Regions from separate parts of the Cupriavidus sp. C2SS-8b genome, predicted to be linked through region 1. Evidence: predicted binding sites of a transcription regulator. Region 1 holds the regulator's gene; the other holds the start of a gene.
The links. Region 1 encodes sigma-54, which starts transcription at its own class of promoters, with help from an activator protein. Its sites were predicted from a motif close to TGGCANGNAANCTGCTTT; they were not measured.
Positions count from the first base shown of each region.

Region 1 (6,967 bases):
GCACCACGGCCAGATCCTGGAACAGCAGCACGCTGATGATGTTGCGGCCGTGCTCGCTTTCCAGCTCCACGCGCTCGGACAGCATCTTCGAGACGATCGCCGTGGACGACATCGCCAGCGCGCCGCCGAGCGCCACCGAAGCCTGCCAGGACAGCGGGAACAGCCAGTTGAACAGCCAGCTCGCCGGCACCACGGCCAGCATCGACAGCACCACCTGGGAGCCGCCCAGCCCGAACACGAGCCGTTTCATGGCGCGCAGCTTGCTCAGGCTGAATTCCAGGCCGATCGAGAACATCAGGAAGACCACGCCGAACTCGGCCAGGTACTTGGTCTGCGCCGTGTCGCTGGCCAGGCCCAGTGCGTGCGGGCCGATCAGGATGCCGACCGCCAGGTAACCGAGCATGGGTGGCAGCTGCAGCATGCGGAACGCGACCACGCCGAATACGGCGGCAGCCAGCAGCACCAGGGTCAGTTCCAGCGGAGAATGCATCAAGATGCTCAGGAAGAACCGGCAGGGCTGGCCGGCGCCGTGCCCCGGCACGGGCGCCCTGCCGGCGGAACACGGCAAGCGCGGCGCTCGCCGGGACGGCCCCGGGCGTCGCCGCATTCGTTGGTATACTTCGTCGCCATGATAGCCAATTTCGATGCGGATCGAGCACTCAGGCTCGCCCGCAGTACCCTCCAGATTGAAGCCGACGCGGTTGCCGCGCTCTCCGGGCGCCTGACCGCCGACTTCGCGCACGCCGTGCAGCTCGTCCTGCAGTGCAGCGGACGCGTCGTGGTGTCGGGCATCGGCAAGTCGGGCCATATCGGCCGCAAGGTGGCGGCCACGCTGGCCTCCACGGGTACGCCCTCGTTCTTCGTGCACCCGGCCGAGGCCAGCCATGGCGATCTCGGCATGGTCACGCGCGAGGACGTGCTGATTGCCTTCTCCAACTCCGGCGAGACCGGCGAGCTGCTGTCGATCATCCCGATCGTCAAGCGCATCGGCGCGCGGCTGATCTCGGTCACCGGCAACCCGGAATCGAACCTGGCCAAGCTGGCTGACGCCCACCTGGATGCCGGCGTGGAAAAGGAAGCCTGTCCGCTGAACCTGGCCCCCACGGCCAGCACCACCGCGGCGCTGGCGCTCGGCGACGCGCTGGCGGTGGCGGTGCTCGATGCACGCGGCTTCGGCGAAGAAGACTTTGCCCGCTCGCATCCGGGCGGCGCACTTGGCCGCAAGCTGCTGACCCACGTGCGCGATGTCATGCGCACTGGCAACGCCGTGCCGGAAGTCCGCGAGAACACGCCGCTGGCCCAGGCACTGATGGAAATCACGCGCAAGGGCATGGCCATGACCGCGGTGGTCGACCCGGACGGCATCGCCATCGGCGTGTTCACCGACGGCGACCTGCGCCGCCTGCTGGAAACCCCGCGCGACTGGAAGACCGTGCCGATCGGCGAGGTGATGCACCGGAACCCGCAAGTGGTCCATGAAGACCAGCTCGCCGTCGAAGCCGTGCAGGTCATGGAGGCCAACCGCATCAACCAGCTGCTGGTGGTGGACCATGACGGGCGCCTGGTGGGCGCGCTGCACATTCACGACCTGACCCGCGCCAAGGTCATCTGAAGCGCACCGCGAACGCAACGAGACCATGCAGGCACTCCTGTCCTCCCTCACCGGGATCGTCCTGCGGCTGCTGCCGCTGCTGCTGATGGCCGTGGTGGCCGGGAGCACGTTCTGGCTGGTGCAAGTCAATACGCAGCAGGAAGGCACCAAGGCGCCGACCGTGCGCAAGCACGAGCCCGACTACTACATGGAGCGTTTCTCGGCCACCGAACTCGCGCAGGACGGCAGCACCAAGATGCGCTTCACCGGCGACAAGATGGTCCATTACGACGACGACCAGACCTACGAGTTCACCCGTCCCGCCATGCGCGCCTACCAGCCCGAGCGTCCGCCGGTCACCGCGCGCGCCGATCGCGGCCGCATGAATGCCGAAGGCTCGGTGATCGACCTGTACGGCAACGGCTTCATCGAGCGGCAAAAGGGCGCCGATGCCGCAAAGGACCCGCTGATGACGGCCGCGTCGGAGTACTTCCAGGTCCTGGTCAATGACGACATCGTCAAGACCGACAAGGCCGTGAAGCTCACGCGCGGCCCGTCGGTCATGACCGCCAACGGGCTGGTCTTCAACAACGTTACCCGCGAAGTACAATTGCTGGGCAACGTACGCGGCACCATCATCACCGGTGCGCCCACCCGGACTCCGGGATCCTGACAACAACAGCCGCCCGCGCCCGACGGGGCGGCACCGCGGACCTGAGCATCGCGCCCGACCCTCCGCTTTTCTGCGACCCTTGCCAACATGATTGCTTCCCTGACGACCCTGTCCCGCCGGAGCGCCGCCCCGCTGCTGCTGGCCGTGGCCACCGCGATTGCCGCGCTGGCGCCGCTGGGCGCCCATGCCGAACGCGCGGACAAGGACAAGCCGCTGGTCCTGGAAGCCGACAACGCCAGCTACGACGACGTCAAGCAGATCTACACGCTGACCGGCAACGTGGTCCTGACCAAGGGCACCATGGTGCTGAAGTCGGACGCGGCCGAGATCCGCACCGACCCCGAGGGCTACCAGTACGCGGTGGCCACGGCCAAGGGCGGCAAGCAGGCCTATATCCGCCAGAAGCGTGAAGGCGTGGACGAGTACATGGACGGCTGGGGCGACCGCATCGAATACGATGGCAAGCAGGAGGTGTCCAAGCTGATCGGCCACGCGCGCATGGCGCGGCTGCAGGGGGCCAAGCTGGTCGACGAGATCCGCGGCGCGGTCCTGACCTATGACAGCCGCAACGAGTTCTACACCGCCGCCGGCGGCGGCGACAACACGTCGGCCGGCAATCCGTCGGGACGCGTGCGCGCCGTGCTCTCGCCGCGCCAGGAGGCCAGCGGTGCGGCCGCCAGCCCGCCCCTCGACCTGAAGTCGGCACCCGCGCCGTCCAGCAAGCCCTGAATCACGCGCCCGAACGCATCACCGCCACCATGACCGATACCGCAATGCTCGCCCCCACGCCCGCTTCCGCCGCTCCCGACGCCCGTGCCGACAGCAGCACGATGGTCGTGCGCCACCTGAAGAAGCGCTACGGGTCGCGCACGGTGGTGAAGGACGTATCGCTCGAGGTGAAGAGCGGCGAGGTGGTGGGCCTGCTCGGCCCCAATGGCGCGGGCAAGACCACGTCGTTCTACATGATCGTGGGCCTCGTCGCGCTGGACGAGGGCGATATCGTGCTCGACGGCCAGCACATCAGCGGCCTGGCCATCCACGAGCGCGCGCGCATGGGCCTCTCCTACCTGCCGCAGGAAGCGTCGGTGTTCCGCAAGCTCAATGTGGAAGAGAACATCCGCGCGGTGCTGGAGCTGCAGCTGGTCAACGGCAAGCCGCTGCCGAAGGCCGAGATCGACAGCCGCCTCGATACGCTGCTCGACGACCTGCAGATCGCCCACCTGCGCAACAACCCTGCGCTGTCGCTGTCGGGCGGCGAGCGCCGCCGCGTGGAAATCGCCCGCGCGCTGGCTTCCTCGCCACGCTTCATCCTGCTCGATGAACCGTTCGCCGGCGTGGACCCGATCGCGGTCGGCGAGATCCAGCGCATCGTCAGCTTCCTCAAGGCGCGCAATATCGGCGTGCTGATCACCGACCACAACGTGCGCGAGACGCTTGGCATCTGCGACCACGCGTACATCATCAGCGAAGGCACCGTACTCGCATCGGGCCAGCCCGACGAAATCATCGCCAACGAGTCGGTGCGCCGCGTCTACCTGGGCGAAAACTTCCGCATGTGAAGCCGGGGCGGCAGGTGCGCTTGGCAGAGACGATCAGGCAGCATCAGCGATAGCAATTTCCGTTCCAACATCGGTTGGATGCGCATAGAATAGGTCGCATGAAACCGTCGCTACAGCTCCGTCTCTCCCAGCATCTGGCACTCACGCCGCAACTGCAGCAGTCGATCCGGCTGCTGCAACTTTCTACGCTTGAGCTGCAGCAGGAAGTCGAGCAGGCCTTGACGGAAAACCCGCTGCTGGAGCGCGAGAACGACTGGATCGACAGCCCGCTGCGCGTGGCGGCCGATGGCTCGGTCAACCTGCAGAGCGCACCCGCGCCCGCACCGGCCGAACCGCAGGGCAACAGCGACGCGAACGCCAGCAGCCCGGCCAGCGAGGATGAGAGCTATAGCGACAGCGGTAGCGAAGATTACGGCAGCGACTGGAGCCTGGACGATTTCGCGCGGCGCCCGCAGGGTGAGGACGACGAGAAGACGCCCATGCAGCTGCGCGACGCCGAACCCACCCTGCGCGAACACCTGATGGAGCAGCTCGCGCCGCTGAAGATCTCGACGCGCGACAAGGGCCTGGCGATCTTCCTGATCGAATCGCTCGACGACGATGGCTACCTGAGCGCGTCGCTCGACGAGATCTGCACCGAGTTGCCCGAGGAACTCGAATTCGAGGTCGACGAATTGCAGGCGATCCTCACGCTGCTGCAAAGCTTCGACCCGCCCGGCGTGGGCGCGCGCAATGCCGCCGAATGCCTGAGCTTGCAACTGCGCCGGCTGCAGCATCCGCAGCGCGAGCTGGCGCTCTCGATCGTCAACCATCATCTCGAACTGCTTGCCGTGCGCGACTACACGCGCCTGAAAAAAGCACTGCAGGTGGATGAAGCAGCGCTCAAGGCCGCGCATGAACTGATCCGCTCGCTCGCGCCCTACCCGGGCCACGCATACAGCCGCCCTGAAGCGGACTTCGTGGTGCCCGACGTATTCGTGCGCAAGGGCGGCGGCGGCTGGATCGCGCAGCTCAATCCGGATGTGATGCCGCGCCTGCGCATCAACGACATGTACGCGCAGATCCTGCGTGGCGCCAAGGGAGAATCCGGTGCCGCGGGGCTGCAGCAAAAGCTGCAGGAAGCGCGCTGGCTGATCAAGAATATCCAGCAAAGGTTCGACACGATCCTGCGAGTTTCGCAGGCGATTGTCGAGCGTCAGAAGAACTTCTTCACGCACGGGGAAATCGCGATGCGCCCCTTGGTTTTGCGGGAGATTGCCGATACACTGGGATTACACGAGTCAACCATATCCCGGGTGACGACCAATAAATACATGGCAACGCCGATGGGTACTTTCGAACTGAAGTACTTTTTTGGCAGCCACGTTTCCACCGAAACCGGTGGGGCGGCTTCCTCAACGGCGATCCGCGCCTTGATCAAGCAACTTATAGGAGCCGAAGACCCGAGGAGTCCTCTTTCCGACAGCCGAATTGCCGAATTGCTGGGTGAACAAGGCTTCGTTGTCGCGCGCCGTACCGTCGCCAAGTATCGCGAAGCCCTGAAGATCCCTGCTGTCAATCTCCGCAAGACTTTGTAGCCGAGTTGCACCGCCTGCCTGGTGCAGCTCTTTCAGAAGGAGAAGCGCTATGAACTTCAAGATCAGTGGACACCACCTGGACATCACGCCGCCGCTGCGTGAGTACGTGGAAACGAAGCTGGAGCGTATCGTCAGGCATTTCGATCAAGTCATTGGCGTCAGCGTGCTACTCTCAGTCGACAATCACAAGGAAAAGGACAGGCGTCAGTACGCGGAAATCAATTTGCACCTTCGGGGCAAGGACATTTTTGTGGAAGCCCATCACGAAGACCTGTATGCGGCCATCGACGCACTTGTCGACAAGCTGGACCGCCAGGTGCTTCGCTATAAGGACCGCGTTCAAGGCCACGACCGCGAAGCGGTCAAGTACCAGATGGCCGAGTCTCAACTACAGCAGCAATGATCAAGCCTGCCAGCCGCAAGGCTGGGCATTGAAACAGGACTGATAAAAGCAAGCCGCGCCATGTAGCGCGGCTTTTTTGCATCTGTAGCCCTGACCTGGCGCGCGTCCTGGACACAAGTGTTCGCAACTGGCGCAGCACGGTGTATGCTCTCCAAGACATCGCGCGTGGCGACTCCGGCGCGGCCACCGTACCCAGGTGTGGCGGCACCAGCACGGACCGGGCCATACAGGGGCCCGGCGCTGCATTGCACAAGGACAGGGGAGACGCTGCTCTATAATGGCCGAACGCCTGGTGAGCCATGGCGTGGCCGCAAACCGGCCCCACTTCGTTTCCGGGCTGAGCAGTCCGATCTGCCTGCTAACTGAAATCCTCGCATCGCCCATGAATCGTTTGGCCAAACTGCTGCCACCCGGCAACATCAACCTCGACGTCAGCGTCACCAGCAAGAAGCGTGTATTCGAGCAAGCCGGGCTCTTATTCGAGAACAACCATGGCGTGGCGCGGGCGACCGTGACCGACAACCTGTTCGCGCGCGAGTCGCTCGGTTCGACCGGCCTGGGCGCGGGCGTGGCCATTCCGCACGGGCGCATCAAGGGACTGAAGCAACCGCTGGCGGCCTTCATGCGGCTGGCCGAGCCGATCCCGTTCGAATCGCCGGATGGCAAGCCGGTCTCGCTGCTGATCTTCCTGCTGGTGCCGGAACAGGCTACGCAGCAGCATCTCGAGATTCTTTCCGAAATCGCCCAGCTGCTGTCGGATCGCGACATGCGCGAAGGCCTGGCAACCCTGGCCACGCCGGACGCGGTCCATGAACTCCTGACGCAGTGGCATCCCTGATCCCTCCCCTGGGCTGGCAACAGACCGGACCATCGTAAAATCCGGCACAGTCCCCGCCCCGAAAGTCATCACGCATGGAACTCACCGGCGTCACCTCCCAGTCGATCTTCGACGACAACGCAGCCGACATCAAACTCTCGTGGGTGGCTGGCCTGGAGGGTGCGGATCGCGCCTTCGACGTGGAGTTTGCCCGCGAGGCCACCTCGGCCGCGGACCTGGTCGGCCACCTGAACCTGATTCACCCGAACCGGATCCAGGTGCTCGGCAAGCCCGAAATCACCTATTACCAGCGCCTCGACGACGAGACCCGCAAGCGCCAGATGGGC
Region 1 covers NZ_CP172716.1:404,810-411,776, reverse strand. Annotated here, with positions in the region: gene ACIGJB_RS01910 (monovalent cation:proton antiporter family protein) at 1-490, opposite strand, end outside; gene ACIGJB_RS01905 (KpsF/GutQ family sugar-phosphate isomerase) at 629-1,612, shown strand; gene lptC (LPS export ABC transporter periplasmic protein LptC) at 1,638-2,264, shown strand; gene lptA (lipopolysaccharide transport periplasmic protein LptA) at 2,352-2,993, shown strand; gene lptB (LPS export ABC transporter ATP-binding protein) at 3,023-3,823, shown strand; gene ACIGJB_RS01885 (RNA polymerase factor sigma-54) at 3,922-5,400, shown strand; gene hpf (ribosome hibernation-promoting factor, HPF/YfiA family) at 5,450-5,803, shown strand; gene ACIGJB_RS01875 (PTS sugar transporter subunit IIA) at 6,186-6,641, shown strand; gene hprK (HPr(Ser) kinase/phosphatase) at 6,716-6,967, shown strand, end outside.

Region 2 (6,967 bases), on a different replicon from region 1:
TTGAAGGACGGCGTGTTGCGCCGTCCCCCAACCTGCATTGCAGTCCGGGAGGCAGTCATGTCCAGCAATTTCGAGCCGGCCGCCAACTGGCCCGCCATGTCACTGGCCGCGGCCCACGCCCGGCTTACCGCCCCGGGCGCTCCGTTCGAAACGGAAACGCGCGTCATTCGCGGCATTCCCACCACCGTCTGGAAAAACGCGCCGCCCACGCTGCGCGACCTGTTCCAGGCCACGCAAGCCTTCAGCGAACGCACCTTCGTGGTGTACGAAGACGAGCGCGTCACCTATACAGCCTTCCGGCGCGCGGCATTGCATGTCGCGCAGGCACTCGTGCGTGATGGCGTCCGCCCCGGCGACCGCGTCGCAGTCGCCATGCGCAACCTGCCCGAATGGCCGGTCGCGTTCTACGGCGCGCTGCTGACCGGCGCTATCGTCACGCCACTGAATGCATGGTGGACCGGCGCCGAGCTTGAATATGGACTGGCCGATTCAGGCAGCCGCGTGGCCATCGTCGACGCGGAACGGCTGGATCGACTCGTCGGACACGTGAACAATCTTCCTGCGCTGGAGCGTGTGTACGTATCGCGCGCTGGCTCGCTCGATGGCGATCCGAAGATCGTGCCGCTGGAAAGCGTGACCGGTCCCACTGCGAACTGGGCGACGCTGCCCGAGCTGCCGCTTCCCGACGTGGACATCTCACCGGAAGACGACGCAACCATCTTCTATACCTCGGGCACCACCGGCAAGCCCAAGGGCGCGCTTGGCACCCATCGCAATGCCACCAGCGTCGCCGTGGCTGGCCTGTTCAGCCCGCTGCGCAACTTGCTGCGCCGCGGCGAGCCGATTCCCGCCCCGGACCCCGCTGCGCCACAGAAGGCCGCGCTGCTGTCCGTGCCGTTCTTCCACGTGACCGGCTGCATGGCCGTGCTGAACAATGCGCTGGCGAGCGGCGGGAAGATCGTGCTGATGCATCGCTGGGATGCCTTGCGCGCGCTCGAGTTGATCGAGCGCGAGCGTTGCACCACGGCCGGCGGCGTGCCGACCATCGCCTGGCAGTTGCTGGAGCACCCGGAGCGCGCGCGCTTCGACCTGTCGTCGCTGGAGAGCATCAGCTATGGCGGCGCGCCGGCTTCGCCGGAACTCGTTCGTCGCATCGGCGAAACTGTTCCGCAGTCGGCGCCGGGGATCGGCTGGGGCATGACCGAAACGTCCGCCACGTTCACGAGCCATAGCGCGGAAGAATACGTCGTGCGTCCGGACAGCAGTGGTCCGGCCCTGCCGATTGGCGAAATGAAGGTCGTGGATGGCCGCGGACACGCGCTACCGGCTGGTGAAGCCGGCGAGCTGATGGTGCGCGGCGCGAACGTAGTGCGCGGCTATTGGAACAAGCCCGAGGCCACCGCACAGACCTTTGCCGATGGCTGGCTGCGCACCGGCGATATCGCCAGGCTCGACGACGAGGGCTATCTCTACATCGTCGACCGGATGAAGGACATGCTGATCCGTGGCGGCGAGAACATCTACTGCATCGAGGTGGAAAGTACGCTGTACGAGCACCCGGCGGTCATGGATGCCGCCCTGGTCGGCATTCCGCACAAGATGCTGGGCGAGGAACCGGGGGCCGTGGTCAGCCTGAAGCGCGGCCTGCACGCGACCGAAGCCGAGCTGCAGGCGTTTGTCGCGGAACGGCTGGCGGCGTTCAAGGTGCCGGTACGGATCCTGGTGCTACCCGACCTGCTGCCGCGCAATGCGAATGGCAAGATCCTGAAGTCGAACCTGCGCAAGCTGTTCGGGCCAGACGTCTGACCGGGGCCCGGCAACCCGGATAGCCGGGCGTTCGCGCGCTTACTTGACCGGAATGGCGGTCGCGGCGGGCACCGGCACGGCCGTCACGCTGTTCTGCGGGCTGCCGCTGACGATGCGGTCGGAATACGTCAGGTAGACCAGCGTATTGCGCTTGCGGTCGACGGCGCGGATCACATGCAGGGTCTTGAACAGGATCGACATGCGCTCCGAGAACACGTCGTCCTGCTGGCGCAGCGGCGCCTTGAACGAGATCGGCCCCACCTGCCGGCACGCGATCGACGCCTCGGGCGGGTCTTCCGCCATGCCCAGCGTCCCCTTGATGCCACCGGTCCGCGCGCGTGACACGTAGCAGGTCACGCCTTGCACCATCGGGTCGTCATACGCCTCGATGACCACCTTGTCCGAGCCGGTCATGCGGAAATTGGTATTGACACTGCCGATTTCCTCGGCCAGCGCATGGGCGCCGCCCGCCATCAGGCAGGCACCGGCAAGCAGGGAAAGCATGCGCGCCATGGCCAAATCAGCTCCCGGTCACTTTGATGGCGTCGCGGCGCTTTTCCATTTCCTGGCGCAGTTCGCGGCGCTGCTGGGCCGCCGCAAAGCGCTGGCGCTCGACTTCGTCGCGCGGCTCCAGCGGCGGCACCTCGGCGGGGGCGCCGTTGTCGTCGACCGCCACCATCGTGAAATAGCAGCTGTTGGTGTGGCGCACCAGCTTGCTGCGGATATTCTCGGTCACCACCTTGATGCCGATTTCCATGGAGCTGCGCCCGGTGAAGTTCACCGCAGCCAGGAAGGTCACCAGTTCACCGACGTGGATGGGCTGGCGGAACACCACCTGGTCCACCGACAGCGTGACCACGTACCGGCCGGCGTAGCGGCTGGCGCAGGCATAGGCGACCATGTCAAGGTACTTGAGGATGGTGCCGCCATGCACATTGCCGGAGAAATTGGCCATGTCCGGCGTCATCAGCACGGTCATGGAAAGCTGGTGGGACTGGTCGTTCATGATGGTGGTGCAAGTTGCGGGGGCCGAGGCGCGGCAGTGTAACCCGTAAACCGGCGCTCGGGGGCGACGGGGCGGATGTGGCCCAATTCGCCACCTGATATGGCCGGAGCGCCACGCGCGCCGCCAATAAAAAAGGTTCTTCACCGATTTCCGGGGAAGGCCGCCCGGATCTTCAGGAAGAAGTAATGGTCATCACGGAAGCCATAGGCCATCCGTTTGATGACCTTGATCCGGTTATTGATGCCCTCCACCAGATTGGTTCCCAACGGCCAGCGGCTATGAGCCAGGATGCCTGGCAGGTAAGGCTTGAGGCGTTTGGCGAACAGGCAAAGAGGTGCGATGCCGCTGGCCATGGCGCGCTCGTACCACCCTTGCCAGAAGCGCCGGGCGTAGCCGGGATGCCGGTATGTCCAAAGTGTCTTGAGATCGTCCTTGAGCACGTAGACGGTCATCAGCGCTTGGTTGGCCGCCAGTATTTCATCAAGCCGGATCTGATCGGCCTCACGGGTAACGTTCTCGCGGTTGCGCAACAGCAACCAGCGAGAAGACTTCACCACCTTACGGGCCGCCTTGTCGCCGCGTAGCCGATTGGCCTCATCCACCCTAACGCGATCGATGACTTCACGGCCGTACTTGGCCACCACATGGAACAGGTCATAGACGACCTGTGCGTGCGGGCAATGCATCTGCACTTCAAGGTCGTAGGCGGTATTCATGTCCATCACTGCGGCGCGAATCTTGGCGCAGCCTTCGGGGCCAAGTAGCTCGAAGAAGGGTCGGATTTCCTCTCGCGAGCGTCCGCGCCCAACCCAGAGTACCCGCTTGCTCGACGGCTCAACGATGACCGTGGCATAGCGATGGCCCTTCTGGATAGCAAACTCGTCCATCGCGATCACGGTGACGCCTTTCAGGTCGACCGGCCCCAGTTCCCGTTCCAGATGACGCAGGTCGATGCGCTTGACCGTAGTCCAGGCCAATTGATAGAAGGCAGCGACATGGCGCAACGACATGACCTTGCACAGTCGCGCTACGCTGGCGGCTAGCCGCGTTGTCACCCGCGCATAGGGTGCGAGCCAGTCCAGGCGTTCCAGCTTCGGGCCACATTGCCGGCAAGCTAGACGAAGTCGCGGCACGACCAACTCCACCGGAGTCTCGAACATAGGCAGATCCCGCACGCGTCGCTCTACCCGATCGTGGATACTGCTAACGCCTCGACCACAGCCATCGCAGCACCGCCTCCGGCGCCCCTTAGGTTCCAGCCGGATGAGGCAAATACGTTGCCCATTACGGGTCTCTTCCCAGCTATCGCGCAGGCGATAGCCTTCCCAGCAGCCGAGCTGGGCCATACAATCGCGCAGGGCCAACCTCCACCTTCCTGATTCTTGTTGTGTCGCAACTCCAAGATAACAGTGGTGGGCGCGTTGGCCCTTTTTGTTTCTATACGGTCACGCAGATCGGCGAAGAACCATAAAAAAGCGGCCCGACAGGCCGCTCTCTCGCTACTCCGGACGCAAACCGCTTACTTCTTCTTGTTCACGGCGTCCTTGAAACCTTGTCCAGCAGAAAACTTGACGGTCTTCGCGGCCGGAATCTTGATCGTTTCACCCGTGCGCGGGTTGCGGCCCGTGCGTGCGGCGCGTTTGCCCGAGCTGAAGCTGCCAAAACCCACCAGCGTTACCGAATCACCCTTTGCCACTGCCTTCTTGATACTGTCCAGCGCTGCGTTGAGCGCACGCTCGGCTGCGGCGTTGCTCAGTTCTGCTTCCGCGGCGATGGCCGATACCAGTTCACCTTTATTCATGGCTGATTTCCCTTGTTGGTCGTCGTCACCGATGTATCTGCCAGCAGGCATTGCATCGATCGGCGCAGTCTAATCTGCCCTTCGCGCCTTGGGCAATCCCCAGTGGCACCAATGCAACGAAAAAACCCGGAAATCCTTGCTTGAGGCCGGTTAGCGGGAGATTTCCGCCTCTGTTCCGGCCGCTTTCTCTCCGTTATTTCGGACTGGAGCGCAAGCGGACAGTGCCGGCCCTGTCGCCGCTTAGCAAGGCATCGCGGTGCAGCACCCACCATTCACCGCTATGGTGCAATGCACCGTCAAGGTTCATAAAAGCGCCAGCGGGCTGCATCATTCTGGCGCGCACCGGCGATGTGGCTCCTTTCTTATCGACGATCTGCACCACCTCCCCCCTTGGAAACCCGGGCCGCCCCTGCGGGAATTCGGTGCGAATTCCACCATGGCGGTGCAAATGGCACCAGTATGCAGCCAGTTCTGGAATGGTTTTTGCATACCCATGCTCCCATTTTGAGCATGAGGGACCTATGGACAATTGGAAGACTGGCACCGACGCCATGTTTATCCTGCTTGGCGCAATCATGGTGCTGGCCATGCACGCCGGCTTCGCTTTCCTGGAATTGGGCACGGTGCGCAAGAAGAACCAGGTCAATGCGCTGGTGAAGATCCTGGTGGACTTCGCGGTTTCCACCATTGCCTATTTCTTTGTCGGCTATACCGTCGCCTACGGCGTGCAGTTCATGGCAGGCGCCGATACGCTGGCGCAGAAGAGCGGCTACGAACTGGTCAAGTTCTTTTTCCTGGCGACCTTTGCCGCGGCCATTCCCGCGATTATCTCGGGCGGCATTGCGGAACGTTCGCGTTTCAATCCGCAGCTGGTCGCGACCTTTGTCCTGGTGGGCTTTGTCTACCCGTTCTTCGAAGGCATTGCCTGGAACCATCGTTTCGGCATCCAGGACTGGATCACCAGCCTGACCGGCGCCCCGTTCCATGATTTCGCCGGCTCGGTCGTGGTCCATGCGGTCGGCGGCTGGATCGCCCTGCCCGCAGTACTGCTGCTCGGCGCGCGCCGCGGCCGCTACCAGAAGGATGGCCGCATCAGCGCGCACCCGCCGTCGAACATTCCGTTCCTGGCGCTCGGCGCATGGGTGCTCGCGGTGGGCTGGTTCGGCTTCAATGTCATGAGCGCCCAGACCGTGGACAAGATCAGCGGGCTGGTCGCCATCAATTCATTGATGGCCATGGCCGGCGGCACGCTGGCCGCCTGGTGGGCCGGCCGCAACGACCCGGGCTTCGCCTACAACGGCCCGCTGGCAGGCCTGGTCGCCGTCTGCGCGGGTTCCGACCTGATGCATCCGCTCGGCGCGCTGATCACCGGCGCCGTGGCCGGTGTGTTGTTCGTCCACCTGTTCACGCTCGCGCAAAACAAGTGGCACATCGATGATGTCCTCGGCGTGTGGCCGCTGCATGGGCTATGCGGCGCCTGGGGCGGCATTGCGGCCGGCATCTTCGGCCAGCATGCGCTGGGCGGGATCGGCGGTGTTTCGCTGGGTGCGCAGCTCATCGGTACCCTGCTCGGCATCGTGATCGCCCTGGCGGGCGGCACCATCGTCTATGGCACGCTCAGGAAGCTGGTCGGCATCCGCCTCGATGCGGAAGCCGAATTCAACGGCGCCGACCTGACGCTGCACCGCATCTCGGCCACGCCCGAGCGCGAAACCAACTGGTAAGCCCGCCGCCAGGAACGCGCGCGCAGGCGCCGTTCCTGACAATTCTTTTCTTGAACTTCCCCAGACGGCATGGCAATAATTGCCGTGCCCGTCATCTTGCCGACGCGCCAGCGTGCAAGATTTGCCAGCCAGTTCTTCGCAGTTCTTCGTTTCGTGCCGGCCCTTTGCCGGCCATCAAACCAGGGGAATGCCGATGGATGCGTCAACGTTGGAGAAGTTGAGGATCGTGGTGATTGCCTATGCCACGGAGTTCGGGGTCAAGATCCTTGCCGCGCTGGCCTTCTGGATCATCGGCCGCTGGCTGATCCACGTGGTGGTGCGCATGGTCCAGGGCGGGCTGGGCAAGCAGCAGGTGGATCCGACCCTGCTGCGCTACGTCGGCTCGATCGTGACGGTCGCGCTGAATGTGGTCTTGGTGATCGGCATCCTCGGCTACTTCGGCATCCAGACCACGACCTTCGCGGCATTGATTGCCGCAGCCGGCGTGGCCATCGGCATGGCCTGGTCGGGCCTGATGGCCAACTTCGCGGCCGGCGCGTTCCTGGTCGTGCTGCGGCCGTTCAAGGTCGGGGATTTCGTGACCATCGGCGGGGTCACCGGCACGGTGCGCGAGATCGGCTTGTTCGCCAC
Region 2 covers NZ_CP172717.1:1,402,863-1,409,829, forward strand. Annotated here, with positions in the region: gene ACIGJB_RS23395 (class I adenylate-forming enzyme family protein) at 58-1,806, shown strand; gene ACIGJB_RS23400 (CreA family protein) at 1,846-2,319, opposite strand; gene ACIGJB_RS23405 (acyl-CoA thioesterase) at 2,327-2,812, opposite strand; gene ACIGJB_RS23410 (ISL3 family transposase) at 2,953-4,158, opposite strand; gene ACIGJB_RS23415 (HU family DNA-binding protein) at 4,332-4,613, opposite strand; gene ACIGJB_RS23420 (ammonium transporter) at 5,135-6,337, shown strand; gene ACIGJB_RS23425 (mechanosensitive ion channel family protein) at 6,531-6,967, shown strand, end outside.
Region 2: a site for sigma-54 is predicted at 5,086-5,103, ahead of ACIGJB_RS23420 (ammonium transporter). Genes of this name have one in related genera too.